One region of the Paenibacillus sp. FSL R5-0486 genome, then DNA from elsewhere that is predicted to be linked to it. Evidence: riboswitches for the same ligand, from Rfam matches in the RefSeq annotation. Region 1 holds a riboswitch; each other region holds the start of a gene.

Region 1 (10,836 bases):
CCTGACTCCATAGTGTCGTTACAGGTATACCTATAAGTACATTCCGGATAATCCCGCCTCCGAATGCCGTGACAAGTCCAAGCACTAGTACACCCAGAATGTCATACTCCTCTTCCATTGCCACGAAAGCGCCGGACATTGCAAATGCGATAGTGCCTATAATGCTGAATACTTCAAAAATGTGTAAGTCCAACCTGTTCAAACCTCACTTTTCAAGTCATCTCCATGTCGCTCTACCCATTGTATCCGCGAGCACTTAAATTGTGCAACCACATTTTGTGGATTATACTGGTTTGGTGAATATATTTGTACAGGTTCCAACATTAGATTTGGACTATGAACTATTTTTCTCTGAATTAGGAAGGATGAAATAAAATGACAGCGAAACGGATTATTATTTTTACAGGCGGAAACTTATCTGTAGAATTACTTCAGGAAATACGAGAAGATGATATGATCATCGCGGCCGATCGCGGTGCATTATTTTTAATTGAACACGGCATTCAGCCACACATTTCAGTTGGTGACTTCGACTCCATTAATGAAGAGGAACGTATCATTGTAAGTAACAATAGCATTCGGTTCATTACATGCGACCCTGTTCACAAAGATCTTACTGATACAGAAATGGCTTTTGAGACAGCGCTAGATTACGAACCTTCTCACATCTTAATGTTAGGTGCTACAGGTACACGTATGGATCACACACTCGCCAATGTACATATCATGGTTCGCGCGATGCAGCATCATATCTCCTGTGCCATTCAGGACAAGCACAACTACATGACACTGACCACATCTAAAGCTGTGGTTGAGCACCGTGACTATAAATATGTTTCTCTGCTCCCCTTGACTCATGAAGTTGCAGGAATAACTCTAGATGGTTTTATGTATCCACTAGATCAAGCCACCATTCGCATGGGACAATCCTTGGGTGTAAGCAACCAGCTCTTAGGCTCCTCCGGTACAGTCACTATCGATAGCGGCTTATTACTGATTATTCAGAGCAAAGATTGAATCTATTCGAATGCTATATAGTTATTTATTACGTTTTTGTAACCAGTGATTCAATGAAGAAAATAGGTTCACACATAACAAAGACCCTTGATATTCAAGGGTCTTTGTTGTTTCATCATTATTCTTCATCCGTCAATGATTAATTTTTTGACATTTTTAATCATATTTTAATAAACATACCCAAACCATTGTGGCGCAAGGGATTATACTCCCCTATCCAATTTCTAGGCTGTTACAAAGCTGTTATACTCGCTCTAGCAACTTAACGAAAACGAATTTTGGAGGTACTAACTAACATGAAAACAAACATCTTTGTCCAAAAGGCCGTAACCGTCGGGTTGTGCGCTACACTAGGTTTTGGAGCTGTATTAATGACTAACGCACCTGTTGCACAGGCAGCAACTGCTTCTGTATCCACAGGTCAACAGATTGTTAACTATGGTAAACAATTTACTGGAACTCCATATAAATTTGGTGCTTCAACCTCAACAACCAAAGTTTTTGATTGCTCTTCTTTTATGAAATATATTTTCAAAAAGTATGGTGTAGATTTGCCGCGCACTTCCGTGAACCAATCCAAAGAAGGTAAAGCTGTGTCTAAAGCTAATCTCCGTGTCGGAGATCTGGTATTCTTCTCCAGCGGTAGCCGTTCTACCGGTTCCAATGTCACTCACGTAGGCGTTTATGCGGGAAATGGTAAGATTCTGCATACGTACGGATCTCCAGGCGTAACCCTCTCTGATCTGGACTCTGGTACTTGGAAGAGAACGTATGTTAAAGCTCGTCGTGTACTTTAGATTCACATCATAGCTAATGAGTAAGGACCGGGGGTATTATCCGGTCTTTTATTTTTACCCTCTTTTTGCCACACTTTAAACTGGTGATTCATGGAACTAACCTAGTAATCTAATTTTTATCATGCAACATATAACCGATCCCACGCACAGTATGAATCAGTTTCACACTTCTTCCCTTATCCACCTTAACCCTCAGATGTTTGATATACACATCCACAACGTTGGTATCCATCGCATACTCATATCCCCATACTTCCCGCAAAATATCACTCCGGGTACATGCTTCATTCACATGCAGGGCCAGAAATTCCAGCAATTCGTACTCTTTTGGTGTTAATGTCAGGTATTCACCCGCACGATTTACCCGTCTTGAACGCAAATTCACTTTAAGATCATGAACTACAATTACTTCTTCGCCCTCTGGTGTTGCATTCGCAAAAACACGCAATAAGTTTCGTATTCTGGCAAGCATTACGGTCATGTGGATCGGTTCCTCCATCACGTCATTAGCTCCATAATCCAGCCATTCCACGATGAACTCAGGAGATGCATTTGAAGTAATAACCAGTAGAGGTATAACCTGACCTTTATCTAACCATCGTTTTAATTCTAATTTCTGATCCTGGCCACAATGTTTCGTCCCCTCTTCCCGGTCTACCAGGATGATCAGGTTAATATGCAACAACGAAGGCTCGACGGATCGATTTAGTTCAGACCACTCCATTCGTTGCACTTCATACCCTTCGCTACATAAAACATCCTGAATAAGGCTGACCTGCTCTCCTGCTCCAATCAGCAAAATGGCTGTTTTCACTCTTTTTCACCCGGCCTGTCTCTATCCCCACTGCTCGCAGCAATGGTTGGTACAGATAGCATGCCGTAAAATGAAAAAGTCCATTCCCTTAAGGGAACAGACTTTGCTTCTTTCTTGCTTTAACCAAAGTAACGATGGACGAGCGTACGTGCTTCAGCTGTGTCTTTTGTTCCGTGTACGAGGACACGTCCATCTTGGAAAATGACCATTCTATGGACTCCTGTTGTAAAAGAAACCAGAAACGGATTGGATTCCACTTTTCCTTCTTGAAGTCTATCCAGACGTTCCGCTGTTTGTTGAAGATCCAGATTCATGCGCCGTGCAGGTCGGATCTGAACGGTGTCCCTGCCACACAACACATCGGTTTTCTCCAGATTGGACGCAGAAAGATATGGATACGTTGCCGAAGTACCGCAGGAAGGACAGTCTTTCTTTTTCGCACCATCCACATTGATGGATATGTATTCGTTCCTCCACACGTCAAATGACAATAACTTACGTCTCAATGCATTTGCATTGCCACTAAGTAACTTCATCGCTTCTGCGGTCTGATTCGCCGTTACCATCTGTACCGCTTGAGGTATGATGCCAGACGTATCACAGGTATCTCCACCCAGAGGGACTTCACCCAGCAAACAATTTAAACATGGCGTATCTCCGGGCATAAACGTATAGGTAATACCATAACTACCTACGCATCCACCATAAATCCAGGGAATACCGTGCTTCTGTGCCATATCGTTAATGAGTAGTCGGGTATCAAAATTATCCGTTGCATCCATGATCAAGTCTGTATGCTGAACGAGTTCTTCCAACTCATCTACTCTGACGTCCAACACTTTCCCTTCCACATGAACCGTGGAATTAATGGCAGATAAACGTTTTTCCGCCGCCATTGCCTTCGGTATCCGCTCAAGCGCGTCCTGTTCTACATATAATTGCTGCCGCTGCAGGTTACTCCACTCCACATAATCACGATCCACAATCGTTAAGTGTCCGACTCCTGAACGAACTAACGTTTCTGCAATTCCTGTTCCAAGTGCGCCAGCGCCTACAATTAAAACTCTGCTGCCCTTTAATCTGGCCTGGCCTTCCTTACCAAGTGGCGCGTACCGTTCCTGTCTGGAATAACGATCGGCCTGCTCGAAAGATGTTATTTGATCTGTCATGTATGAACCATTCCTTCCACCGGACTACTGGCTGCTGCATAACGCTTTACGGGAATCATGCCTGCCTCATATGCCAATCTACCCGCTTCTACCCCCAATCGCATCGCTTTAGCCATGCTCACTGGATCCCCTGATCCAGATACGGCTGTATTTAACAATACGCCATCGGCACCAAGTTCCATCGCATAAGCAGCATCTTTTGGGGAGCGCAATCCTGCATCCACAATTACAGGTACAACGGCCTGCTCAATGATGATCTCAAGGTTATAGGGATTGATGATACCTCTACCAGCTCCGATGGGAGAAGCGCCAGGCATTACAGCATGTACGCCAAGTAATTGTAGCCTTTTGGTCAGAATGACATCATCCGAAATATAAGGCAATACCGTGAAGCCCTTTTCCAGCAAAATTTCGCAAGCCTTGTACGTTTCAATCGGATCTGGGAGTAACGTCATTCCATCTCCGATGACTTCGACTTTTATCATATCACAAAGTCCTGAAGCCCGCGCAAGCTCGGCAATCCGCACCGCCTCTTCCGCAGTGGAAGCCCCTGCCGTATTCGGAAGAAGTGTGTATTTATCCAGATCCAACGTATCCAGGAAATGCTTCTGGTTACGCTCTTCCAGATTCAGACGACGAACAGCAAAGGTCAAAACTTCCGTTTCAGATGCTTCCACAGCCTGACTTTGCACTTCCAGATCCGAAAACTTGCCTGTTCCAAGCAACAATCTGGACTCAAACGTATATTTACCAATGTTCAACATCATCAACCGCCTCCTACAAAATGTACAATCTCGATTCGATCGCCTTCTCTTAATGCCGTCGTTTCATGATACTCACGGGTTAAAATATGCTTGTTCAGCTCTACAACTACAGTCTTGACTTGCAAATCAAAAGATTGGAGTAATTTATCCACACGATTCAATCTGTCTTCAATCTCCATCCGTTGACCATTAACGATGATATTCACTGCACCACTCCCTTTCTGTTCAATCGCTCAGGGCTCAGCGCCTCAATTCCGAGTTCTTCTGAGCTTTTGCCAGCGAGCAACTCAGCGATAAGCCTGCCTGTTATCGCACTAAGCAAGATACCGTTGCGGTAATGTCCAAAGGCGGCAAACAACCCAGGTATACTCTTGCAAGCACCTATATAAGGCAGTCCATCGGGAGTTGCCGGTCTTACGCCTGCCCACGCTCGTATAAATTGTGCTTCCTTCATCCCAGGCACCCAGTGGGTAGCCGCTGTTAGCAGCTTCTGAACACCCTGTACAGAAACGTTCAAATCCGTTCTGCCTGGCAGACTGGTTGCCCCAAGCCAAACCTCTCCATTGGCTTTGGGAACAATATAGATATCCTCTGCATACACCGTTCTATCAGGTCCGTACCCTGCATGTTCATCTGAGAACTGAACGGCGGCTATTTCACCTTTTACCGACCACACAGGCAAGCTCAGATTCACATGTCTCATCAACTCTTCACTCTGTAATCCAGCCGCTATAATGACATGTTTGCATTTCATCTCACCGATCGATGTGGTGATCCCCTGCACGCCGTGTTCGTTTGCTTGCACACGTATATCCTGTATGTCCTCCATAACCCGTGCTCCCAATGCTTGAGCGGATTCAGCATATGCCTTCGTTAGATGGACTGGAAGAATCTCACTCTCGTAAGGTCTGTAGTAGGCTCCATATGTATCTCTGTTAAGCCATGATGCCTCCTGTTGCACAACGGAACGGTCCCACCACACCTCATCAGCAGAAGCAGACAACGCAGACTTCCGATTGTTCTTATAGCTACTTAATTCACTGTATGAACGAAAAGGAGTTAGGAATCCCTGGCGTTGCAGGCCAGTCTCTACCTCACTGAGTGTAGCCATTAGCACCTGTTGCTCGATAAGTAACTGTCTACTCTGCCTGGCGAGCTTAGCCATCAAAGGATGAGCAAAATCCTCACTGTCTGCTGCCAGCATCCCAGCCGCTGCGCAAGAAGTGCCTCCTGCAATCGTCGAACGCTCCAGTAACAGCACATCCTGTCCATGGGAAGCAAGCTCATACGCAATGGCACATCCAACAACGCCTCCGCCTACAATAATCGTTTCTGCATAAATCTTATCCGGTCTATCAGTAATGATCTTTTTCATCCTCTCATCTCCTTGATTCAGCGGCTCAAACTTTCTGTAGCAACGATAGCCTGCCTTAATGATTCAGCGGCCCGATCCGGGGAATCGCTCGCCCATACATTCGAAATCACAGCGACTCCCTGTGAGCCTGCAGAGCGAATAGCGTGAATGTTTCCCGGTTCGATGCCCCCAATCGCCATGACAGGAATGGAGACACCAGAGCACACTTCAGCCAGAGCATATAATCCTCTTGGTTCAAGATCAGGCTTACTGTTGGTTGAGTAGACATGCCCGAAGAAAAGGTAATCGGCTCCCCGTTCTTCAGCGATTTTTGCCTCATCGATTGAATGAACAGATACACCCAGACGAATTCGCTGGACATTGCTTATAACAGCAGGGTTGTAGTTACGTATCGCATCTTGCCCCCAATGTACACCGCCATAGATGTCATTCTGTGAAGGCAGCTCTGAACCATTGATAACGATGCGACAAGACGGAACGCCAACACCACGCAGACTTTCAGCCCAACCGATCTTTTGTTGCCACGAGAGTTGTTTCTCTCGTATATGGATGTAGTCCACCCATGGCCAAACGTCCTTTGCAGCTTTTACAAAAGATGCTTGATTCCCTACACCCGTAGATACAACATGCAGTTCAAATGATCCGTGTACACGTTCATGAGAAATTACCGTACTTTTCATCTCCTTCCATGCGTGAATGCTATGAAAACACAAAAAAGCCACTCCCGTAGGGGAGTGGCTGCGTATTAATTATAGGACCAGATGACTGACTGATACATACAGTTCATTTCGTGCAATAAAGCTATAGACCTTATAGCCATAACGTTATACACGCAACTGCATGTTTCAATTTACTAAGCAAGACGGTTGAATTCTTTCGAATTGCCGTTTGCTCACGTCATTCACTGAAACGCGCTCGCCACTTCCCTACGCTGGTATGATCCAGATCAGGTGCAAAGGGTCCGGAATCGCATTCTTCCATCTCAGCCACATCGTGCGGCCCCCCTAGTGTTCATATGAAGTTGTAGCCTATGTTACCATAGAAGGATTTTTTTGTCACCGTTCATTTCTATTAAGCGTTGCTTGAATTGTCTAGTTTTTCTCAGACCATTCTTCAACATTCCATGTTTTGGTAACCCAACCCTCGTAGAAATCAGGTTCATGAGATACCAGCAACACCGTTCCCTTGAATTCTTGCAAGGCACGCTGTAACTCAGCTTTAGCTGTGACATCCAAATGGTTCGTCGGCTCATCGAATAGAATCCAGTTGCTTTCACGCATCAAGAGTTTGCATAGACGAACCTTGGCTTGCTCTCCACCACTCAGCATGTTAAGCGGACGGGTAATGTGCTCATTTTTCAACCCGCAGCGAGCGAGATGACCCCGGACCTCATTCTGGGTCAAATGTGAAAACTCATTCCAGACATCCTCAATCGGCGTGATATTCCCAGCACGAACTTCCTGCTCAAAATAGGCCGTTTCGAGATAATCGCCCAAGAAAGTCTTTCCACTGAGTGGAGATATTTTTCCCAGGATGGTTTTCAGCAGTGTTGATTTACCCACACCATTACAACCTACGATGGCAATTTTTTCACCACGTTCAATTGTCATTGTCATTTTAGGCAGCAAAGGATACGTATATCCAATTTCAAAATCAATGCCCTCAAAGACCGTTTTGCTGCTCGCGCGGGCATCCTTGAATTTGAACGTTGGTTTGGCCGCTTCATCTGGACGATCAATACGTTCAATTCTGTCCAGTTGCTTCTCCCGGCTCTTCGCTCGACCAGAAGTTGAAGCACGTGCCTTGTTACGCTGAATGAAATCTTCCTGCTTCTTGATGTACTCTTGCTGCTTCTCGTACGCATCAATATGCTGGGCTTTATTCATATCAGCCATCTCGAGGAACTTGTTATAGTTCGCTGCATATCTCGTTAATTTGGCAAATTCCAAATGATAAATGACATTTACGACTTCATTCATGAATTCCGTGTCATGGGAGATTAAAAGAAACGCATGAGGGTAGTCCTTCAGGTAACGTGACAACCATTCAATGTGTTCTACATCCAGATAGTTGGTCGGCTCATCCAGCAAAAGAGCTGTAGGTTTCTCAAGCAGAAGCTTGGCCAGAAGCACCTTGGTACGTTGTCCACCACTTAGAGCTGCGACATCCCGATCCAGACCAATTGCGGACAAACCAAGTCCATTGGCCATCTCTTCCACTTTTACGTCAATCAGATAAAAGTCGCCCTGTTCCAGTTGTTCCTGAATATCGCCCATCTCTTCCAGCAACTGCTCCAGCTTATCTGGATCTGCATCTGCCATCTGGTCCGTTATATTCATCATTTCTTTTTCTAATTCAAGCAACGGAAGGAATGCATCTTTAAGAACGTCACGAATGGTTTTGCCTGGGGTAAGCTTTGTGTGCTGATCCAGATATCCATAACGGACCTTAGGTGTCCATTCCACTTTTCCACTATCTTTAAGCAATTTACCGGTAAGGATGTTCATTAATGTGGATTTACCCACACCATTGGCACCAACAAGTCCTACGCGCTCTCCGGCAAGTAAACGAAACGATACATTTTTAAATAACGTGCGATCTCCAAAATTGTGACTTACGTTCTCTACTGACAATAAACTCATAAGATGAGGTTGCTCCTATCTATTAGACATTACTTTTGTTATTGTTCCGAAACCCTATTCTAGCACAGGTCCCGTCTTTTCTGAAAGTAATGTAAACAGTTCAGGAACCTCTTACATGATTTTATCATACAGGCTACCCTAACGATTAGAGCATTTATATTCAAAATTGCCTTGTGCAGCTGCTTGTCTTGCGTCTGTAAACACCTCTTCAGCACGGTAACCATTACCACATGTGGAGGGGTAATAGTACTTGATACCCGTTAAAGGATCTACCCCACCTACGATGGCCGTTTTCTTCACAAGTCTGCCTCCACCGATCGCATAATTGTTGATCTTTTGGTCACCCACACCTATACCTTGGATAAAGGCCATAATCCCTGTATCGTTAATGGAGTTGTACCAATCTTCCTGCGCAATCAGGGGCATCGTAAACGTATAGGAAATACCGTTCTTTCTGGCAAACTCATTATGGCGGTTAATCACATCAGCCAGATCATCCTGTACAGCAGTCACAATCCGGCTTTGTCTAACTTGCTCAAATACGCTGGTATTCTGAAGTAAAGGAATCTGTGTGCTTGAGGCCAGTTCTTTTTGGAATCCCTCAATCCATTTCCCTGCGCTTGCGTCAAAGGCATATACGTAGTCGTCCAGTGTAAAGTTAATACTGTTACCATTAGAATCTGAATATGTATAAGGTTTCTTGGGACTCCACACTTGCCTTAAAGAATCTTCACGGTTACCTGTCAACTCTGTTTCTGTGGACAACATATAATAGCCATCATAATCCAGAATAACCACGGCAGGAATGTAATTAAACATGTTTCGAATAGCTGCAGGATCATTCTGAATCCCCATATTCAAAGCCATCGTCTGCGTAAATGTCAACAAGGCAAGCTCTTTGTCCGCTTTAACAAACTTGGTTGAATCATAACCTGCTTCATCATTTTGCTTCTCATTTTGATGCATCACTGCACCTGCATCCATGACTGCAGTTTGAAGTGCAGATCTGTATCGTTGGCCAAGATATTGAGCCTCTTCGGCATCTTGCGTATGGAGTGAGATGATCCAGAAGAGCGGGAAAAAGATCAGCACGAATACAATGGAAAGCTCAGTAATCTTCATTGAGGACCATACCTCCGTATGTTACAAATACTGCTGAAGCCTGAACCGTGCCACTCAACCATTCACGAATGAGCATGGAAGGTGTACGATTTGTATTTTGGAGCGTCACGGTGAAAAAATCCCCTGTCGTCAACGTATATCTTCGGCCAGGATCATCAACCGGTATCACACCTGAGGATGGGAATAGTCTTTCTCGAATCTGAGCTGCATAATATCCATCCTGCACCACTTCATAGGTCCCGTTAAAACTGTTATTGTCCATCGGGTCTATATAGTGAGGTACATATTTCTTATGTAAATGTTCCATCGACACATCATACACATTGCCCGTCTGGGCCAGTTGCTCCTCAAAATCAGCCAACATTCGAGGTGAAATATACCCTTTTGTTCGGACAGCATCAACAAAACGTGTTACATTCTGAACAGCCGCCATACGTGCTATATCATCCTGCCGATCGGCTGTTTCAGCAGCTGGGTACACATAGAGCAGAAGGACTGCGAGCAATACGGCAAGCAGCTTGGATGCGGCATTAATCAATTCACACTCGCCTCCTTCCAAAAAACAATCTTGAGCAGTTCTCCAGTTTCATTTCGTATAAACTCTGGTCTGTAGGTGGCATCGAGCTGGACAGGAATCGTCGCTGTTTTGCTGACAAGTGGATCGATCACATACGAAGTTCCATCTACCTCCACAGGAATGCCTGTGCCTGTCATCTGTCTAACGGTATGCAACACTCCCGCTCCACTATACTGATACAGATTGGTGGTATGCAGTGTTGTTGTCAGCCGACCTTCCATGCCTGCTGTTGTCTGTACTCTGTCGTTCAAGGCCGCTGATAAAATCTTAACATTCTGTTGCCCGTACAGGCAGGCTGTCACAAAAAGGACAACCGCCGTACAAAACAACATGAGATGCTGTGTATTCCTTGACATGTTAAACCAACTCCTGTCAGGATTGCTGGAAGATCAGCCCTCTTACCACGTTCGAACGGTCTTTTACGATAATGGCTTTGAATTTACCACTTGGATTGACATATTGATTTTCTTTTTCACTCATGGTCTGGTTAATAATCCCCACTTTATCGTCGGGTGCAATAACCGAGCCGTAGTCCGCATTATTGAGATCCTGTGAAATG
Region 2 (10,836 bases), 3.1 Mb from region 1:
TGGTGCAGTTCCGGCTGCGGCTGCGCCTACGGTTGTAAATTCAACCATTGTGGTTCCAAAGGGCACGACCTATGACGGCCAAGGTAAAACATTTGTAGCCAATCCTTCCACACTGGGCGACGGATCTCAAGCAGAAAATCAGAAGCCAGTCTTCCGTCTGGAGGCAGGGGCCACGCTCAAAAACGTAAACATTGGATCACCAGCTGCTGATGGTGTTCACTGTTATGGCAACTGTAATATATCGAATGTGGTCTGGCAGGACGTGGGCGAGGATGCACTGACATTGAAGTCTGCCGGAACGGTTAACATTACCGGTGGGGCAGCGTATAAGGCTTATGATAAAGTGTTCCAGATGAATGCAGCTGGAACAATTAACATCAAAAATTTCCGTGCAGATGATATTGGCAAACTGGTTCGCCAAAATGGTGGAACTTCCTTTGCAGTTAACATGACGCTGGATAACTCCAACATTTCCAATGTAAAAGATTCGATTATGCGTACAGACAGCAGCACATCACAAGGGAAAATTACGAATACCCGTTATTCCAAAGTACCAACGTTGTTCAAGGGGTTTGCTTCAGGGAAAACGAGCCAGTCTGGGAACACGCAATATTAGACAGAAGATTGAATCGCTGGAGTTGGTAAAAGTTTAAGCTCTGCTTGTAATTTGAAGTTAAAATATAACGCCAAAAAGAGCGTTCCAAGGTCATTGTTACAATGACTTTGTGGGACGCTCTTTGTAATGCAGATGTCATAGTATAGTTCTGCTGAGCAATGTTTTATAGAGGATGCTCAAATTATTGCTCTCCCGGAACTTCAACGATGACTTTGCCTTTCTCGGGGACAACAGAACCGGTATCAATAGAGTCCAATTTGTTCATGATTTCGTAAGAGGTTTCTTCAAGCATGCGAGAGTACTTAAATGATACGAGTGTTTGACCTGTTACGGAAGGACGAGTCCCTGCTTCAGCAACGGCTTTGTTTTTAATAAAGAACAGGTCACCGATGGTTCCGGCATTTTTGCTGATGTTAGCCTGCCATTGTAGCAGTGCACTTCCATTTTTAAGGATATAATAACTGATCAGATCGTTATCCTCAACAACGAAGAAACGATCTTTTTTGTCTTGTTCAAAAATGTATTCAATGGATGAATCCACTGGACCCAAAGGGTTGCGAATGTCCAGACGTGCTTGTCCCAGTTCAGAGAAGCGTGGCAGATGCAGTGCGGCTTCACGCGCCACAGTCAGATCGGAACTGTTATATTCTTTTACAATCGTAGCATCGGTAGTGTAAATGTAGGCTTCCTTGGCCTTCTGGTTCCACTGCACCTTGGCACCAAAAGCTTCACCGATGGCACGGAGCGGAAGCATCGCTTTACCATTCACCAGAATCGGCGCTGAGGATAATGTCGCATTCTGACCGTTTTTCTTCATTGTTTTGCTGTTAGGTGTAAGGACATACTTATCGCTGCCTGTGCTAATGCTGATCTCTTTTGTTTTGTTATTGTAACCAAACGTATAGTTGCCGAGGAATTGAAGCTCCGTCAATGCCACGTACGTAATACCCTGCCGTATGACAACATCATATTGAGCTTGAACATTGTTAATATAAGCTGTCGGTTTAGGTTTAGTTGTTGCGGCTTCCGCCACAGTGGATGAGAGTAAGGCAGGTGCCGTGCCTGCGGTGAGTATCGAAGCGGCAAGGACCATTTTCCATGTTTTAAGCTGCCAAACAGAATTGTAATCTTTCATCACTATCAATCTCCCTTCTAATGTTTAAGACGGACTACATAACCTAAATGTTTCATATTATGGAAAGTGAACCATCAGATTCTTTCCCCTGTTACCCCAAATGAAGCATGATGATTTTTCTAGGGATTGCCACAAATACCCATCTGATGTACATTAGAAGCAATGAAATAAGTGAACCGGGAGCTCAATGAAGTTGGGCTGAGAGAGCGGCCTTGTGCCGCTGACCGTACATCTGATCTGGGTAATGCCAGCGTAGAGAACATGGATTTGCGATATGTAAGGGTGAATTGTGGGAATGAACGTGGATGAACAACAGACCTCTTTGAACTGTGGTGGTGTATCTGCCATGACGGAGGGGGGCTGGTTGATATTCCGTATTTTCGACATCCATCCAATACATCATTGTGAGGATTGTACACTGTACGTAAGGCCTGCCCGGAACCGGGGAGGCTTTTTCGTTTATTTTGATAACCCCCACAGGGAACAAAGGAAGGACGTAGAGAAAATGGCAACAAAAGCAGGCAACAAGCGATTGAAACTAACGGATATTCTGGTAACCATCGTGATCGCAGTAGTGTTTGGGGTGATTTACAAGATATGGGGACCTACATATGACTTGATGAAACCATTTGGCGTTCATGCGGAGCAGATGATCTACGGCATGTGGTTTATGGCGGGCACGTTTGCTTTTGTTATCATTCGTAAACCAGGCGTGGCTATTCTTGCCGAAGTTGCGGCATCAACGGTAAGTGCTTTTCTGGGTAGTGAATGGGGCATGTCCACACTTGTATACGGTCTGTTGCAAGGATTGGGAGCCGAGATATTCTTCGCCGCATTTTTGTATCGCAAAACCAATCTGTTTGTCACCTGTCTTGCAGCCATAGGAGCCGCAGCGGCTTCGCTTTTGCTGGATTACCAGTACGGGTATATTGATTCACTCTCGGCCTGGAACTACACGTTATTTATCGGATTCCGCTTCATTGGAAGCATCTTGATTGCTGGAGTGTTCGCTTATTATCTCGCCAAAGCATTGGAACTGACTGGTGTAACGCGCTCACTTAGACCGGTATCCAAACAAGATTATGAGGCGCTGGATTAGATGAGCGGAGAGGAAAATTCGCAAGCGGTAAGTGTGACAAATCTAAGATGCAAGTTCCCGGGAGAGGAAGCCTTGATATTTCAAGGCTTGTCTCTTTCTGTGCGTCAAGGGGAGAAAGTGCTGTTGCTTGGCCCAAGTGGCTCCGGTAAATCGACGTTATTGCAAATTCTGAGCGGTCTGATACCCCGTTCGGTTGAGATTCCGATGAAATGTGATGATATTCAGGTTCCCGCCCAAGCAGGAGTGGTCTTTCAAGATCCGGATACCCAGTTCTGTATGTCCTTTACGGATGAAGAGATCGCATTTGTTCTGGAAAACCGAAATATTCCGCGTGAAGAGATGCCTGCTCTGATTGAATATTATCTGAAACAAGTGGGGTTATCCTTTGAACAGAATCGTGTATTGATCCAGTCCATGTCTCAGGGGATGAAGCAGCGTCTTGCGATTGCTTCGATGCTTGCCATGGACCCGGAGGTATTGTTTTTGGATGAACCCACTGCACTTCTGGATGATGAGGGGACTTCCCAGGTATGGGATACCGTCAAACGGATCGCCAGTGACAAAACGATCATCATCGTTGAACACAAAATAAACAAGATTGTGGATATGGTCGACCGCATCATTGTATTATCACCTGAAGGAAAGATTGTGGCGGATGGGCCAGCACAGCAGGTATTTACAGATGAACGGGGCAAGCTGAAGGCTTATGGAATCTGGTATCCGGGTGTGTGGGATGAGCACGAGCAGGCAACTAAGGAAGAAGAGGGAAGTACTTCTGGAGAGCTTCAAGTGTGTGTGGACCACGGCATCTCAAGTTTGGAAGCACAGCAATCGTCTGGCTTATCCGATACACCGGGTATATCCCTCATCTCTCACGTCTCATCCTTATCACCTGTATCACCCGGCTATCTGCCTGCACTGGACTTGCAACAGTTCACCGGATGGCGTGGGAAAACACCCTTCATTCAGGTAGAACAGGCCAAAGTATGGCATGGGGATTGGATTGGTATTGTCGGAGCTAATGGAGCTGGCAAGAGTTCATTGTTGTTATCTCTGATGAGTATCCTGAAAACAACAGGTCATTATGAGGTGGACGGTCAGCCTTCTGGCAAAACGGAGCAGCTTGCAGATCGAATTGCGTTTGTATTTCAGAACCCGGAGTTTCAATTTGTGACCAACACGGTCGCGGAAGAAGTGGAATTCTCATTGCTGGGGGGCAGGCTGACAACGGAAGAAAGACTTGTCAGGACTGATCATATGTTGAATCAATTTGGGCTAATAGCCCTCTCCGAGCGCCATCCCTACCAATTATCGATGGGGCAGAAACGACGCTTGAGCGTTGCCTCTGCACTGGTGAGAGAGCAGCGAATACTGCTGTTGGATGAACCTACTTTTGGACAGGATGCCCGCAATACGTTTGCCATGTTAGCACAGCTGGAGCAATTGCGGAGAGAGGGAACAGCCATTGTTATGGTTACCCATGATCGTGAAATCGTAAAAAGATATTGCACCCGAATCTGGATGGTAGATGAGGGGAGGTTATCTGATGCAACTGTCGTTTCCTCACCGTGAAACCTGGCTTCATAACGTCAATCCGGGATTAAAGATGATCATTCTGACGATGATGTTTGTCATCGTTATCCTCATTCACAATCTGAATGTAATGACCAACGTTGCGATGGCGATGATGTTATTACTGTGCTGGACAGGTCATCCGTGGTACAGATTGATACTGTACGCATCACCATTCATTCTGGTGTTTATCTCGACGTCTACAGGTATGATGATGTTTGGTAAGGGCGAGACCACATGGTATAAGTGGGGACTGATCCACATAACCGAAGAGAGTTTCTATCGCGGTCTACACTTGGGTTTTCGCTCGTTGACTATGGCCGCGGCTGGGTTACTCTTTGGTCTTACGACCAAGCCTGTCAGACTGTTTTATTCTCTGATGCAGCAGTGGAAGCTTCCGGCGAAATACGCCTATAGCTTTCTGGCCGCGATGCGCATGATCCCCATTTTGCTGGATGAATTCCAGACGCTCCGTTACGCGATTCGTATTCGTGGAACACAGCAACGTGGCTCTCGCTGGAATGTGTATCGTACACTCAAGCGTTACGCTATTCCGCTGCTGGCACAGAGTATTCGCCGTGCACAGCGAATGGCGGTAGCGATGGAAGCGAAAGGGTTCACAGATGGCGCGAGCCGCACGTATTACATTCAGATTGGCTATTCGCGAGCTGATCTGTGGTTTGTATTTTATTATATGCTCACCTTAACAGCGGCTTATTACATCGGGATTACCTTTCCTTATCATGCTACGATGGTGGATGTAAGGTAATACGGGCAGATAGATAGAAATATATTGAGGTAAACGGTAACTTTTTCCTTTTTACTGCGTCTCTATTGGAAATAACTTCTAATGAATGGGGATGAACGAGAGTGAAGACGGGTCCTGACTGGCAGAGAACGGGGTACAAATGGATTACCATGACTGGATTATCAGCTGTGCTGTTGACGGGCTGGATGCTGCTGGATTCCAAAATGGTCGCCCTTGAAGGACAAGCTTTGGCTACAACGCCACAAGCATTGGGGGCAAGTTCCCAAGTCTTAACTGCAAAGTTAGCTTACAAACAAGGAGACACCGTTACGCTTATTAATGACATCCCTCTGTTCAAAAACAGAAGGGACGGCAGTGTGGCTGCTGACAAGCTGGGGATTGAATACTATACAACAAAAAACGAAAAGTATACGTTGGCCTCGGTTCGAGGTGAGTGGGTGCAGCTTAAGTCAACCGATTATGGAAACTTTTGGCTGCCAAGTTGGTATGCACTGAAGGAGAGCAGAAGTATGACGGAAACAGCTCCCCAAAGCTTCACACTCCAATCAGGCAGCAAGTTGTATCTGGTTCCAGATAGTTCTACAACTTGGTCTAGTGAGAAAGCGCTAACAGATAAGGCTGTTATTGTTGCAAAGTGGAAAGGCTGGTATGGGGTCTCCATTGCCCCACGAGTCTGGAATAAAGAATCTTTCACGTATCGGCCAGGACTCTTCTGGATCAAGGCACAGGCTATAGAACAGCGGATGAATGTGGCTGATGGCTGGTTCATTCAGGAGGCATCGCTGCCAACTTCGGTTATACGCCATCTGACAGATATGAAGCTGAACAATGCAATCACCTCCAAACAAGTGGCTGGGTGGTTAGGCGAACCGGATTGGAAAGAGAGTTCAAGCAATTTGAATGATACTGGTTATGCAATGAGTATTGGGCAGACCTGGAGATATGAGCGGGAAGATGCACAATTTCTGGTCACATTCAACAAGAATGGCAAGGTGGTCAGGACACGCTGGAATCTACCACAGGATAATCGAAATGCTGTCGTTTCCGATTGGAACATCAGTCGGGCGGATGAATATGGGTTCACAACAAAAATCTATGGCACAACACTGCCAACGACAATCCCTTGGAAACCGGTATGGACCAACCAGGGGGATATTAACTACACTTTTTTACAAGCAGCCACGGATGACGTGCTCCTGATGAAAGGCGATGACGGTGGATTTAGCGGAGGTTACTACGAAGGTTCCATATATGCCCTTGACCGACATTCCGGCCAGCAATTATGGGGGATTAACGGGGGTTTTGGAAGACAGCAGGCAGAGGTGGATGCAGAGCGCAAATACGTTACAATCTACACCGATTATGACCCTGATAAGAAAAAATACGTGGATCGTATTCGTCATCTGAACTTGAAGAACGGAAAGGTCATGTGGACGTACACTCCTAAGCAAAATTTTAGACTAAATGGCATCACCGCTGCTAAGAACGTTGTGGTTGTGGATAACCCGGTTGTTGAGAGCTCAAGCAACAGTTGGTTAACGGTTCTGGACAGTGCAAACGGAAAAACATTGTGGACGCGAAAACTGGCTACAGGTTATGAATTATTGAACAAGAGTGCAGATGACCCCTATGTGTTGTATTGGGAAAAGAATAAGCTGGTTGCAGCCGATCCGCAATCAGGGCGAACCGTATGGAGCTTAAAGGGCAAACGATCCACCATAGAACAATTTTGGAATGATCCATATACTGGTGGAATTGAACGTCTTGATCCCTTTGCAACCACGAATGCTGAAAGATGGCTATCACTAGATAATCAGTGGCTTCTGCTTGATCTGAACACGGGGAAAAAGCTTGCCCAATTCCCTGCTCGGGTAGGACAGAGATTTGAGGAGCTGAATGATGGCATGTTGTTGATCCGTGAGAACAAGAATGGCAATCATTACGGAGAATATGAAGATTTTACAACCACCCTGTATGATGCCAAGACAGGCATAACACGCTGGACGCACAAGGGCAAGATTGAACGAGGACTGGTGGAAGAGGATCAGTTGTATGTGATTAAGAATGGCTACCCGGCGGCTGTGGATTATAAAACGGGGGAGACGCGCTGGGATACCAAAGATACGATTGCAACACTAAGGCATCCGACGAATCAGGGAAGTTATCTGGTCATTGATGATCAGTTGCTGTTGCCCATGGACGAGAATTTGCTCGTAATGAACAAAAAGAATGGAGCACTGTTAGGTCGTGTACATGACGTTGTGATGGGAAACCCGGAGCACCGGGACCGGGATGCGAAGAATGGAATGATTAACCGGATCGGTAATGAAGTGTATGTGGGTTCGTCCAACGGACGTTTTCGTGTATATGAAGCCAGCCGCCTGCAGGAGGCAATCTCACCTTAAAAGCTTGTCTCGTAAGGGATGTTGATTTATTATAAATGAACAGGCTTGCTCGCGCTCCGGTTATCGGCTGTGCGGGCTTTCTTCATGTGTTCTTGAAGAACCATGCATGATCATTCACGGGAGGACTCTCCATGATCTCATTATATGGTGTAAGCAAACGTTATAACGAGCGCGGTTCCCGTGCAGATCAGGGATTCGAAGCATTAAGCTCGGTGTCCCTCGAAGTGGGACAAGGAGAAATACATGGCATCATTGGATCGAGTGGTGCAGGCAAATCCACACTTCTGCGGATGCTCAACGGGTTGGAAAAGCCGGATGATGGTGAGGTTGTTGTGAATGGGCAGCACCTGACCCAGATGAATGAACAGAGTCTGCGTCAGGCACGAAGATCCATTGGCATGATCTTTCAACACTTCAATCTTGTCAGTAACCGAACGGTGAGTGGCAATGTCTGCATGCCATTGGAGCTTGCGGGTATGCCCCGTGCGCAGCGAGTTGAACGTGGACTTGAGGTGCTGCGGTTTGTTGGACTGGAAGACAAGACGGGGCAATATCCTGCTCAGCTTAGCGGAGGACAGAAGCAGCGTGTGGCGATTGCACGAGCGCTGGCCAGTCGTCCGGATGTGCTGCTCTGTGATGAACCGACCTCTTCGCTTGATCCACAGACCACGAACGGTATTCTGGATGTGCTGCGACATATCAATGAAACGCTGGGCGTGACCATTGTTGTAGTAACGCATGAGATGGAAGTGGCTCGCAGACTATGTCACAGGATATCCGTCATGAAGGATGGGCGACTCGTTCGTACGTTGTCTAAAGCGGAAGTGAGCAGTATCCCTGCTCCGCAGCCTGATCTGTTGACCTCCTTGCTTGCGGGTGACGAATACGGGATGACAGGTTCGTCTCTGTTCCGTCAGGCAGAAAAGGAGGACAAGTCATGAGGTTACCTGAGTCTGTGCTGAAATATCAGCATGAGATATGGCAGGCGATCGGAGAGACTTTTGTTATGGTGGGTATCTCCATTGCGGCAGCTGTTCTGATTGGGTTACCTCTGGGTACACTGCTGTACTTATTCCGGAGAGGACAACGGTATCAGAATCAAACGCTGTCCTTTGTACTCGGCAGTGTCGTTAACATCGTTCGTTCGTTTCCGTTCTTACTGCTGGTTGTATTCATGATTCCATTCACACGGATTGTTGTGGGAACGTCCATAGGTACGCTGGCGGCAACCGTGCCACTCTCAGTTATTGCCATTGCCTACTACGCCAGACTGGTGGAACAAGCGTTGCTGGATGTACCGAGGGGAGTGGTTGAAGCTGCTTCTTCCATGGGGGCATCGACGATGCAACTTGTGGTGAAGTTTTTGTACGTGGAGGCACGATCTGGTCTTGTACTGGGACTCACAACAGCTACGATTAGCTTCATCTCCTACTCGACGGTGATGGGTATTGTAGGTGGCGGCGGTGTTGGTGATTTTGCCATTCGCTACGGTTATCAGCGCTTCGAAACGGAGATTATGGTATTTACGATCATCATTATGATTATCCTGGTACAGATGATCCAATTCACAGGTAGCAGACTGTCCCACTGGCTGGATCGCAGATCCTGAACGGTTGGACCGTGCATTGCATTATTAAGAATAACCAATACAGATTATACGATGAGGGGTAGACATGAAATGAAAGTGAAAATGATGCTTATGTTGCTTGCAGTAATGCTGGTTGTAGCTGCTTGTGGCAAAAAAGAAGAAACACCTGCGGCTGAAGGAACAAAAGAAGATACACAAGCTGCACAAGAAGTTACGCTGAAAGTAGCCACGTTGATTCCACCGATGACAGACGTACTGGATATTGTTAAACCGCTTTTGAAGGAAGATGGCGTCAACCTGGAAGTTGTTGTGCTGTCAGATAACGTTCAACCAAATACGGCACTCGCGAACAAGGAAGTGGATGCAAACTTCTTCCAACACGTGCCTTACATGACCCAGTATAATGAGGCGAACAATGCCAATCTGGTGGCTGTACAGCCTATCTATAATGCCATCTATGGCGGCTACTCCAAAAAATACAAAACGATTGAGGAATTGCCAGAAGGTGCAACGATTGCAATTGCAAACGATCCTTCCAACATTGGTCGCTCTCTTGTAATGCTGGAGCAGAACGGGTTGATTAAGCTGAAAGAGGGCGCAGGTTTTAACGCCACCCAGGCAGACATCACCGAGAATACAAAGAACTTCAAGTTTGAGGAAGTGGACTTGTTGATGCTGGCTCGCATGGTGGATGATGCTGATCTGGTAGCCATGACACCGGCATATGCCAGTCCGCTCGGTCTTACACCGAAGAAGGATGCATTGTTAACCGAGAAGGATGATTCCCATTTTGCAATCACCATGGTTGCCCGTGAGGATAATAAGGACTCCGAAGCGATCCAGAAGCTGGCTAAACGCATGGCGGGTCCAGAGGTCAAAGCCTTCTTCGAAGAGAAATATGCAGATATCGCGATCCCGGCATTTAAATAGAGAATACGTTGGTCCAATGTAAATAACCTTTAGATCTGAGCGATAACGCTTGGATCTTTTTTTTTGTCGTCCGCTCGCTTATTAACAAGTATTTAGAAAGTTAACAATTTGGTCATATCCCCGGAACACTTTATTTAATAGTTTTTTCGTATAATTTGTTTGAAAATAGTTCTTTTGGATTATAAATTAAGAGATTTGTTCGAGTTTTGTAGTGTAAAGAGTGTTTTTCACAAGAAGTGAGACCTAGTTTTTTGAAAAGATGGTTTACAATCTATGAGAGCTATACAAGAGCTATATAAGTTGTATGAATCATTCAGCAATTGGCGGTTGTTCTGTCATCGGAGTGGCAAGTGTAAATAATCACTAGTTCAACTTATAAGTAGATCAAGTAAAACTAAAATTTATCTGGAAGAGGTAGAGAAATTTGTCCCGAAAAAATAGCAAATCGACCTGGTTCAACAAGATGCATAAGAACTTTAAGACCAAGCTGGTGGTGTCCTTTATTGCTTTCCTGGCCATACCTTCGTTAAGTATTGGAGTTTTATCGTATAACAGTGCAAAAGATGAAGTGGAGAAGCAAATTTTACATAGTGCGATGGAAAATGTGAACCTTGCCAGTGCAACGATAGATCTTTCAGTCAATGCCAAGCGGAACCACATTGAATATTATGCGAGTACACTCGCGGAGCAATTGCGTCAAGAAGATGCCGAGGTTCGGGTTG
Region 3 (10,836 bases), 3.3 Mb from region 1:
TCCAAAACGCCCAGAAAATACTCCGATTCGCGGATAAAATGCAGAATGAGTACTTTGGCAAGCGGTACAGCTTGCACAGCAGCACTTTGCTCCAGAAGAACATACAGCTGTTTGATGAACTCCCTCGATTGCTTACGAGCTGCCGCCACAAGTTGATCGATACAACGAACGATGTAGGGGGCTGGTGGATGGGTTGCGGGCAATAGCTGTTTTAAAAGCTGATTGGCTACTCGCTCACTGTTTGCAAAGGTAACCTCCCATTCCTCCAGTAGCTTGACGTATGGGGGCTCCAGATCAGGAACCAGGGCACGAATGACGAGTGTATGTTCTTTCTCCTGCTCTTTCCAGAAACGGATTTCCTCCAATGTCCGCAGAGGCAGCAGGTGACCATATTCATACCAGTTCATCTATGTTGAACCTCCTTCAGATGAAATTCATTGCATGCAGACCCTCTGTTCATGCGTCCCAAGAGTATATTCTCCGAGCTTGTTGTCCTATGAGTGAAAAAAAAAGAGCCCCTGAGGGCTCTGGAATCAACGAAAAGTTCGGTGATTGAAATTTGGTTATTCTCCATTATTCGTGTTTTGCACATCGTCACTGCTTGTTTTCGTTACATGACTGAGGAAAGTTGAGACACGGCGCAGATATTCCTTTGGATGCTCCCGGAAGATCAACTCATGATGCGCATCCTGGACAATCCATACATCCGAGTACGGATTGGTCTGGTTGGCGGCGAGTTGCTCCGCAATTGGATAAGGCGCCTTCTCGTCCTCTGTACCATGGATGAAGAAAATCGGGAACGGATAATCTTCCTTTTTCACTTCCTGGTATGGAATCTGTTGTAATCCGGTACCATTCAGAACAGGGAACAACAGTTTCATGATCTCCAGTGTAGGCTGACGTGGCAGATCGATCTGGTTGTGAATGTTGTGGTACAGCGTATCTGGCTCCAGCAGGAACGCACTGTCCAGAATCATTGCATCCACTTCCTTCGTAATCAGTCCGGTTTGTAACGCTGTACCGGCACCCATCGAGAAGCCCCAGACAACCAGTTCCTGCGCACCACGTTGCTTGGCGAACTGGATCGCACCGAGCAGTTGCTGTGACTCAGCTTTGCCACCTGTGGCTACAGCTTTGTTCACCTGTGAGGCGAAGCCATAATCGAACATGACCACGTTAAACCCAAGTTGATGGGCATAATGTGCCAGGTCATACATGGGTACCCATGTTTCTTCACGATTGGCACCATAGCCGTGACTGAAAATAATCGTTTTGCTTGCAGCATTGTCAGCAGGTATATACCATCCCTGCATCGTGCGGCTGCCATCCGCTGCCGGGAACGTGATGTCTTCATACTTCATGTTCTTGGCTTGCATCGGATTGGAGAAGACAGGCGCTACCGTTGGATTGGATAATACCCATGCGATATAACCATGCAGTGCAATAAAACAAAACAGTAGAAAAAATACAACGGAGAGCAGCAACGCTACGATAATATGTTTGAACCGAATCAGCCTCGGTGATAGGGAAGAGGGCAGATCGGACACTTTTGTTTGCAGCGGGGCTTCGCTCTGGGATGATTGATACATGAATGCCCCTCCTTTGAAGTTCAGTTGAAGATAACAACGACATGAAAAGAGAATTGCGTCGATTTCAGAGCCTGCTTCAGAGCGATATCTTAATGTAATATATCTTTATCGTATGTTCCAATATAGTCAAAGTCAATTGATTGAGGGCATTTGTTACGCAATTGTTATATAGTTCTTAAGATATATGGGTAACATTACCTTAGTGTGTAAATTACAGGGGATTAAGTCTTATAAAAAGGAAAAATTTACACGTTGGCCTATTTTGATTTTGGCTCTTTTTGGTTTACAGATGAGACCGTTTCTCATATAATTTATGTAACCAAGTTTCATGTGATGAAACATGAGGAGGGCATTATGCCATGGAAGATCGCAAGTTAACCGTCCGGGCTGTGGAACGGGCGCTGGATATATTATTATGTTTTACCACACGCAGTGATCTGGGACTCACCGAAATTGCCAGCCAGATTGGCCTGCACAAAAGTACAGTGCACCGTTTGATGGCTACGCTGGAGGATCGAGGGTTCGTGATCCGCGATGCAGCAACAGAGAAGTACCGACTTGGCATCCGAATCTGGGAGCTGTCAGCTCATATGTCCCGCAGTGATGATCCCGCTATTCTGCTGTTGCCTGCGATGGAGCGACTGAGAGATCGATTGGGTGAGACCGTGAGTCTGTACCTGCGTGATGGGAGTGAACGGATTCGGATTCAGGCGGTGCAAAGTGATCAGGCGATCCGCCGAGTTGCTCCCGTTGGTGTTAGACTCCCGCTGTCTGTGGGGGCTTCCAGCAAAGTCCTGATGGCGTTTGCCACGGACGAGGATCGTGAAGAACTGATGAACGGGCCGGAATGGCCGGTGTTTATTGATCCCGCGGTGTATTTAGCGCAGATGGGAGATATCCGGGATAACGGATATGCCACAAGTTACGAGGAACGTGAGCCGGGAGCTGCCGCGGTATCTGTACCTATTATGGATCGCAGAGGCAATATTGCAGCTGCGCTCTCGGTCTCAGGACCTGTCAGCCGACTTTCGCAGGAGACATTGCATGAATACGCACCTGTGTTGAAGGATGCTGCTACGCAAATGGGGCTCATGTTATCCTGATGTTGAGGTAAGTTTTTTCTCCAATAGAGTTTGATCATTTGGAATATAAAGGTTGTTTTTATGTTCCGGTTGCGCTACTCTGTAATGGACGGCCCAGCGGGGCCAGCTTCATTGAATATGAACGGCGGCTTATGTAAGCCGCAACTTATTAACGTTACTGGGGGAGTCCGAATTGTCCGGACTGAGACGGAATCGCATGAGATTCCGGACCCTTTGCACCTGATCTGGATCATACCAGCGTAGGGAAGTAATCGGCGATATGACCACAACCACCACATGATGTGACCCTTGTAGGGCTCCGTTAAGGAGCTGCGTAAAGGTGCATTATTGGTGATGGACATAAAAGTCGGTTCCTTCGGGGACCGGCTTTTTTATATACAGGGAACGGGCGATATAGCGCGGATTTTATGGGCTTCTTTTTCAATAACCTGCGAAAGTGGGCTTGGATAAGGAGAGGAGTCACCATAGATTCATGATTTGTGGCAGCCTCCGTCTGTTGTTAACTGTACATGAAAAGTGTCTCCCCTGGTCTGGTGTAGGATCGCTCTTTCTTCTCTGCATTGCGCATGATTTGGACAGGTACGTAAGCGACCTAATGATGAAACCAACCAAACAAGCGACGAACACTGAGGAGGAGACAAGCGAACATGAGTACAGGAAATCAAACGGGACAACAAGCGATGGAACAGGAACATAACGGTCAGCAGGTGGAAAAGGAAACAGGGGCGGCCGGACGGGTTCAGCCCTTTCCGGGCAGCCGCAAAGTCTACATTCAGGGCTCACGGCCGGACATTGCTGTACCGGAACGTGAGATAGCCCTTCATGACACGAATACTCCCCAAGGGGTGGAGCATAACGAACCGCTGCGTGTCTACGATACGAGCGGCCCGATGACCGATCCCGCATTTCACGCCGATATCCGTGCAGGTCTGCCAGCTCTGCGCACACGTTGGATCACAGAGCGTGGCGATGTCGAAGCTTACCAAGGCCGTACAGTTAAACCGGAGGATAACGGACTGAAGCCCGGAGGGAAGAGAGCTGGCGCTGAAGAGTACCCCGGATTGCGTGGCAAACCGCTGCGAGCACAGCCAGGACGCTGCGTGACTCAGATGCATTATGCGAGGCAGGGAGTCATTACGGCTGAGATGGAATTCGCCGCCATTCGTGAAGGCGTGGAGCCGGAATTTGTGCGGCAGGAGCTGGCGAGTGGACGGGCCATTCTGCCATCCAACATCAATCACCCGGAGAGTGAGCCGATGTTGATCGGTCGTCATTTTCACGTGAAGATCAATGCCAACATAGGTAACTCTGCCGTATCTTCCTCCATCGAGGAAGAGGTCGAGAAGATGACTTGGGCGGTACGATGGGGATCGGATACGGTGATGGATCTGTCCACAGGCAAAAACATTCATACCACCCGGGAATGGATCATCCGTAATTCACCTGTGCCGATTGGTACGGTACCGCTGTATCAGGCGCTGGAGAAGGTGAATGGCGAAGCGGAAGCGCTGACCTGGGAGTTGTACCGTGACACACTCATTGAGCAGGCAGAGCAGGGCGTGGACTACTTTACGATTCATGCAGGTGTACTGTTGCGTTATATCCCCATGACCGCCAAGCGGATGACAGGCATTGTGTCTCGAGGTGGGTCCATTATGGCAGCATGGTGCCTTGCGCATCATCAGGAGAATTTTTTGTACACCCATTTTGAAGAAATCTGCGAGATTATGAAAAGGTATGATGTGGCGTTTTCGCTGGGAGATGGACTTCGTCCAGGCAGTATCTACGATGCGAATGACGAAGCTCAGATGGCGGAACTGGCTACGCTTGGGGAACTGACGCAGATCGCATGGAAGCATGATGTGCAGGTGATGATCGAAGGCCCGGGTCACGTGCCGATGCATAAAATCAAGGAGAATGTGGACTTGCAGATGGAAATCTGTAAAGAAGCACCGTTCTACACACTTGGGCCGCTAACGACCGACATTGCGCCAGGATATGATCACATCACGTCCGCCATTGGGGCAGCCATGATTGGCTGGTTCGGCACGTCCATGCTCTGTTATGTTACGCCAAAAGAACATCTGGGCCTGCCCAACAAGGATGATGTGCGGGAAGGGGTCATCGCCTACAAGATCGCAGCTCACGCCGCCGATCTGGCGAAGGGACATCCGCGTGCTCAGCGCCGGGATGACGCATTGTCCAAAGCACGGTTCGAGTTCCGCTGGAGGGACCAGTTCAACCTGTCACTGGACCCGGAACGGGCATTATCCTACCATGACGAGACGCTGCCAGCAGAAGGGGCCAAGGAAGCTCATTTCTGCTCCATGTGCGGACCAAAGTTCTGTAGCATGCGCATTACGCAGGACATTCGTGCCTTTGCCGCAGATAAAGGATTGTCCGAGAATGAGGCTGTAGCTGCCGGGATGCAGGAAAAGGCCGAAGAATATCGGACACGTTCCTAGGCGCCGGTACAGCGCAAGCTGGGCAGTCTGAAATAGAGATAAAGCCGTTTCTCTCTGTCATTGCAGAGAAGAACGGCTTTTTTTAGTGTTATGTCATGTATGTATTCTTAACCATACTCAGCCTTTATCAGAATTAGCTTTGTGATTAAGTGTGGTCCATATCTTATACAGAATTCCTGCGATAACGAATAAAAGAGCATCACTGAGTTTTGGTGCTCCTCCGTATAGAAATGCGGAACAGGAAAAACCTACTATAAACAGTAAAACAATATAGAGGAATCGCATATTAGTTCACCTCGTTAATTTGTGGTGTTACTAAGTAAGTGAGTTCATAGTTGCATAGTTTCAGATAGAACTTGTTACTTCACTCCAAATCAGCAGCTACTGTCGAGCCAAGCCCAAATCCTTCTCCAAATACGCCGCAAGCAATGCCAGCGGGCTATGGATTGGAATACCGCGATCTATTGTAACCTGTGCAGCAGCGGGAGCCATAGACAGTTGGGCCGCCACTACCGCTTTACCCGGGTACTGCTCAGCAATCTGCTGTAAGCCTTCTCGTACCGCTTCGAGATACCCTTGCTGATCTCCACGCATAATCAACTCAAATGTCCCAGGGATGCACACCGCTTCCGTCTGAGATGTCTTGGCAACGTGTAGTTGCCCATTCTCATCCTCTTGCTGTAATACCCGATTCAACCGTGCCATCGTTCCTTCAATAGTTGCCGGGTTGGTGAATGTTATTATGTAATCTCCTGCTACTCGCCGCATCTCCTGCAATAACGGATCATCTATGCCGATCACAGGCACAGGGACCTGTATGGCTTCCTGCTCCAATGCTGTCGCAAACAGGGTACACGTGACCAGAATGGCATCGGCATGACACTCAGCGATCCATTGGAGCGTCTGGGCTACCTTCTCGTGAATGACAACCTCGGAAAAGTCAGCGTCATGTTTAAGACGGTCCAGACCTGGATCGACGTAATGGACCAATTCAACTTCATAAGGAGCAAGCGTCTCTTCAATTAAGGCGATGTTGGAATAATGAGCGTGAAAACAACCAATGGTGATCATGTGCTAAGTCCCCTTTTACAGTTCGTATATGTCATGGATCTTTTAGATATTTAAACCATTATAGAAACATGCCTGAGAACTGTACAGTCGTTTATTGCTCAACGCCAATAACCGCCCTTCCGCCAAGCTGCGGAAAGACGGTTGATAACCTGACTCGACTAGGGTCGGTCCGGTGTCCATTTTTATCTAAGGGAAGGAGAAGCATTTTTCTTCGCCATTTTTTGTTGCAGAATTTCATGAAAGGATAGACCTTGAGTGTTCTCATTCTCCTTTTTAGGAGCAGTGGTCGCCGTGTTGCGCGGATATTGGTGATGGTACGGGATCATTTGCTGAATAGGCATGCGGATCATCTTGGTTCCTCCTTTGATGCGTTTTTTTGAATTATGTATTTCGACTGGTTACCATGCCAGGTGCGCATATAGGTACATGTGACTTGTTAGACGAAATAGAAGAGTTTAAAGCGTAATTCCAATTGGATTGTAGTGATTTTACCCGGTTTTAAGGAGATGTAAACGTTTTTAGGGAAATTCAGGAGAAAAGGACCTGATATGAAAGGTTTGATATGGGAGGATCGAATCGGTTGTTATGTGAATAGTCCCAATTTTAAGGAAGTCAATGGTACCCGCATATGAGGCATATTATCTGGTTAAATGATGCAAAGCATGCTAACTAACTTGGTACCATGGTCGGGTTGTTTAGGGAGTAATGTAGTTCCGGATATAACAAAAAAACTGCCGAGTGTACTCGGCAGCTTGCATGATATGAAGAAGGATGCGATGAAACTTGTATTCTGTCTGAGGTGGTATCGTGTTGGCTTTATCTACTTTGGCGAACAGCGATGTATATATCCACTTGTACACTTTCGGGATTCAGGCTGCGTTCATCATATAATTCAAAATCCCCGGTGAACGTACGATCGCTTTGTTTGTCCCATGCCCACACGGCTCCCCAGGCTTCGCCAACAACCTCTGCCATCGGTCCTTTTCTGGAAGTGAATATGGCGTAAGTTGCAGGAGGGAGTAAAATGTCGTCCAATCCCTCAGGCAACGATTCGTTCGGACTGACCTCATGCCCTACCAGTATGGTGTATTCTCCGGTTATCCCATCGGTGTAATCCGTGTAACAACCATAGCGAACAACTTCAGGTGCAGGTAGGTGCTCTGAGGTAAAATAATTGTTCCAGAGTCCCTGAATACAACCTTTGCCACTGATTTCAATGGCGTTGGTTGTGCGGGCGGATAAGCCGGCAAGACGTTTGCCGGGGAGCGTGACATAACGAACGGGCTGGGCAGAGAACGAATGCTCTGTTGTTACCTGACCAGGATTAGCGGAAGCAGTAGAGTTTTCAGCCAGAGATTCTGTGTGTTGATCCGTTGTATTCGTGCGCCAACGCTTCAAAAAAGGAAGCTGGTTGCGCAGCATCGAACGAGCGGATTCCTCATCCATGCCTTCGTCCTTCAGAATGGCAGTGCACATCTCCGTCATGCCTTCTAGTGACATACCGGGCTGCTCAAACTTGCCCTCTTTGTAACAATAAATACAGTACTCACGGGTTGTGCTTCCATCTGCTTCCGTTCCGAATTGGGCAGGGGTTGTGAGCGGCATGCCGCAGCTTTGACATACAGTGACGTTCATGATTAATTCCTCCTCATATATGTACAGATTGAATATATCTGAAGTATACGGGTAGGAACTGGACAGCTGTCTGTCAGGTTTGAGTCGGAGGTATATAATTTTGTACAATTTGCTCCGCGATACGGCAGATTTCATCCCGAATATGCTGAGGTTCCAATACTTCAACGTCCGCGCCGAAGCCTAGAATGAATCCATATAACCAGCCATCCTCGGGAAAAGCAACCTGGCTGATATAATACCCAGTCCCATCAGGCATGACGTTCTCGATCCCAAACCATTCTTCCGCAATATGACGGACGCGAGCATGGAATTTCAAGGTTAACCTAGCTTGATTATCCGGACGGCTCCATTCCTGTTGCCAGGGTCTGTCCTGTGGGTTAATGACTTTACGCTCGAAGTGCTCATTAGCAAGTGTAACATCTTGCATGCGCACAAGCTTGAACATGCGAAATTGATTCCGCTCGTGACAAAAAGCATACAGGTACCAGGAATGTTTCTTGAGTACGATGGTATGAGGGTCGGCAGTTCGGTGAGTATGAATACCTTCCGCACTGCAGTAGGTAAAGGTTACGGGGCGTAATTGATCCATACCCTGTTCGATAAGTTCAAGCTTGATTTTCAGCGCTTCGGGATGCGTCCAGGTTGAGTAATCCACGATGAATCGATTGGTATTGGCCTGAAAATCGTCATTTTTGGATTCAGGTACGATACTGCTGAGTTTTTCGACCAGAAGCTCACGCGCCGCATTAGCATGGGAAGTGGATACACTACGCAGTGCAGTGACGATGGAGGCGAGGTCCTTGTCTGTTAATACGTTTCGATCCAGACGGTAGCCTTCTGCCAGACCAATCCCGCCGCTTGCCCCCTGATACGTCACCACAGGGATACCTGCTTGACCCAATGTATCGATGTCCCGATAGATGGTGCGGATTGATACTTCGAACATATCTGCCAAGTCTTTGGCTTGTACCCGTCCACGATTGATTAGCAACACCACGATGGCTAATAAACGCTCCAGTTTCATATGTATGGATTCCTTTCATTGGTTTATCTGTTGGATTCAAATATGTTATATTGTTGAGCATCACACATAGGAGTGGAATAAGCAATGAAGCGAATTACGATTCTGATCGCAGACGATGAAGTTGAGATCGCTGATCTGGTTGCTTTACATTTACAAAAAGAAGGATATCACACCATCAAGGCCTTTGATGGGAAGGCGGCGGTTCAAGCTGTTCAGACCCAAGCGATAGATTTGGCGATTCTGGACATTATGATGCCTGGTATGGACGGGTATGAGGTGACCCGTAAAATTCGGGAGCAGCATCATTTACCGATCATTTTCCTAAGTGCCAAAACGTCAGATATGGATAAAATTACGGGACTCGTAATGGGTGCGGACGATTATATGACCAAACCGTTTAATCCGATGGAGCTTGTTGCCCGGGTTAACTCCCAGTTACGTCGTTCTCTGCAATTCAGCCAGTCTGCGCCTGTGCAGAGGTCCATTCTGGAGAAAGGTGGGCTCATCATCACGCCAGATCAACATCGCGTTACACTCTACGGCAAACCAGTGGAACTAACACCGAAGGAGTTTGACATTTTGTATCTGCTCGCGAGCCACCCCAAGCAGGTGTTCAGTGCAGAAAACATTTTTGAACAGGTCTGGGGAGAAGCCTATTACGAGAGTGGGAATACCGTGATGGTCCACATTCGGACCCTGCGCAAAAAACTGGGGGAAGATGTGAACAAGAACAAGTTTATCAAAACCATCTGGGGTGTGGGGTACACGTTTAATGACTAAACGAAGAAGTTTTCGTACAACCATGATTATGTTGCTAGGGTTAAGCATGCTTGCCTCTGGTGCAATTACCTATGGGATTTATAAGCTTATGCAAGCCTATTATTCGGGTGTCCGTGCAGAAGATCAGCTCGCTGAATATCGTCATTTTATGAGAAGTATCGGGGATATCTATTTCTTCCTGATTTTATTTATCCCACTCGCCATTCTATTTTTCTTCTGGTTTACCAAGCCCTACGCGACGTATTTCAAGGATATTTCTACAGGGATCAGGCATTTGGCCAACGGTGACTTTCAGCATCGTGTGCAGATCTCCTCGAAGGACGAGTTAGGTACGATTGCGGAGGATGTGAATTTGGCAAGTGAGAAGCTAAAGGAAGCAGTAGAACGAGGGGATTTTGCTGAAAATAGTAAGGACCAGCTTGTTGTCAATCTGGCGCATGACCTGCGAACACCGCTGACGTCTGTGCTTGGATATTTGGATCTGCTCATGAAGGATGATCAGTTAACGGAGGAGCAGGTACGGCACTTTACGTCGATTGCATTCACCAAATCACAGCGCCTGGAGAAGTTGATTGATGATTTGTTCGAAATTACCCGTATGAATTATGGCATGTTGCCTATAAACAAGACACAGCTGGATCTTAGCGAACTGCTGAAGCAGATGAACGAAGAGCTCTATCCTGTATTTGAAAAGAACCAACTAGTCGCCCGACTAAAAATAGAGACTGACCTTACGGTCTCCGGTGATGGCGAGCTGCTGGCTCGTGTGTTCGAGAATCTGCTAATTAACGCTGCACGGCATGGCAAGGATGGCATGTACGTAGATATTAATGGATATCGGGATGCAGAACAGGTCATCATTCAGGTAATTAACTATGGTGGACATATTCGTCCAGAGGAATTGCCACATATCTTCGATATGTATTACACCGGAGATCGTGCCAGGACCCCTCAGGAGGGTGGGACAGGTCTTGGACTGTTTATCGCTCGTAATATTGTGGAGCAGCATGACGGTACGATCTCGGCTCAGAGCGACGTGGTACGGACGTTATTCGAAGTTCGTTTACCCGTCTTCCAATAAGATTGACGTCAAATTTAAGAAAAACTTTAAAATTGCCCTGCTTTTTCTTTAACTTGTGTTGTCTATCCTTGATGTATGAGGTAAAAGG

The links. Region 1 has a riboswitch for thiamine pyrophosphate ahead of MKY01_RS18195 (thiamine phosphate synthase). Riboswitches for the same ligand answer to the same signal wherever they lie in the genome.
Region 2: linked by a shared signal. The riboswitch ahead of MKY01_RS04690 (ECF transporter S component) and the one ahead of MKY01_RS18195 (thiamine phosphate synthase) in region 1 are both predicted to bind thiamine pyrophosphate.
Region 3: linked by a shared signal. The riboswitch ahead of thiC (phosphomethylpyrimidine synthase ThiC) and the one ahead of MKY01_RS18195 (thiamine phosphate synthase) in region 1 are both predicted to bind thiamine pyrophosphate.

The regions. Positions count from the first base shown of each region.
Region 1 is NZ_CP150237.1:4,094,566-4,105,401, forward strand. Features, by position in the region: gene MKY01_RS18155 (trimeric intracellular cation channel family protein) at 1-193, opposite strand, end outside; gene MKY01_RS18160 (thiamine diphosphokinase) at 376-1,017, shown strand; gene MKY01_RS18165 (C40 family peptidase) at 1,314-1,814, shown strand; gene MKY01_RS18170 (response regulator transcription factor) at 1,924-2,628, opposite strand; gene MKY01_RS18175 (ThiF family adenylyltransferase) at 2,748-3,797, opposite strand; gene MKY01_RS18180 (thiazole synthase) at 3,794-4,561, opposite strand; gene thiS (sulfur carrier protein ThiS) at 4,564-4,767, opposite strand; gene thiO (glycine oxidase ThiO) at 4,764-5,936, opposite strand; gene MKY01_RS18195 (thiamine phosphate synthase) at 5,954-6,616, opposite strand; TPP riboswitch at 6,843-6,952, opposite strand; gene MKY01_RS18200 (ABC-F family ATP-binding cassette domain-containing protein) at 7,028-8,578, opposite strand; gene MKY01_RS18205 (hypothetical protein) at 8,717-9,700, opposite strand; gene MKY01_RS18210 (hypothetical protein) at 9,687-10,238, opposite strand; gene MKY01_RS18215 (hypothetical protein) at 10,235-10,633, opposite strand; gene MKY01_RS18220 (hypothetical protein) at 10,650-10,836, opposite strand, start outside.
Region 2 is NZ_CP150237.1:1,037,999-1,048,834, forward strand. Features, by position in the region: gene MKY01_RS04680 (pectate lyase) at 1-616, shown strand, start outside; gene MKY01_RS04685 (copper amine oxidase N-terminal domain-containing protein) at 798-1,751, opposite strand; TPP riboswitch at 1,917-2,027, shown strand; gene MKY01_RS04690 (ECF transporter S component) at 2,257-2,850, shown strand; gene MKY01_RS04695 (ABC transporter ATP-binding protein) at 2,851-4,422, shown strand; gene MKY01_RS04700 (energy-coupling factor transporter transmembrane component T) at 4,397-5,191, shown strand; gene MKY01_RS04705 (PQQ-binding-like beta-propeller repeat protein) at 5,293-7,596, shown strand; gene MKY01_RS04710 (methionine ABC transporter ATP-binding protein) at 7,728-8,537, shown strand; gene MKY01_RS04715 (methionine ABC transporter permease) at 8,534-9,205, shown strand; gene MKY01_RS04720 (MetQ/NlpA family ABC transporter substrate-binding protein) at 9,257-10,114, shown strand; gene MKY01_RS04725 (methyl-accepting chemotaxis protein) at 10,578-10,836, shown strand, end outside.
Region 3 is NZ_CP150237.1:751,456-762,291, forward strand. Features, by position in the region: gene MKY01_RS03490 (Fe-Mn family superoxide dismutase) at 1-407, opposite strand, end outside; gene MKY01_RS03495 (alpha/beta hydrolase) at 564-1,589, opposite strand; gene MKY01_RS03500 (IclR family transcriptional regulator) at 1,949-2,692, shown strand; TPP riboswitch at 2,842-2,955, shown strand; gene thiC (phosphomethylpyrimidine synthase ThiC) at 3,373-5,157, shown strand; gene MKY01_RS03510 (hypothetical protein) at 5,539-6,228, opposite strand; gene MKY01_RS03515 (hypothetical protein) at 6,411-6,578, opposite strand; gene MKY01_RS03520 (zinc ribbon domain-containing protein) at 7,045-7,863, opposite strand; gene MKY01_RS03525 (YafY family protein) at 7,937-8,887, opposite strand; gene MKY01_RS03530 (response regulator transcription factor) at 8,972-9,667, shown strand; gene MKY01_RS03535 (HAMP domain-containing sensor histidine kinase) at 9,660-10,748, shown strand.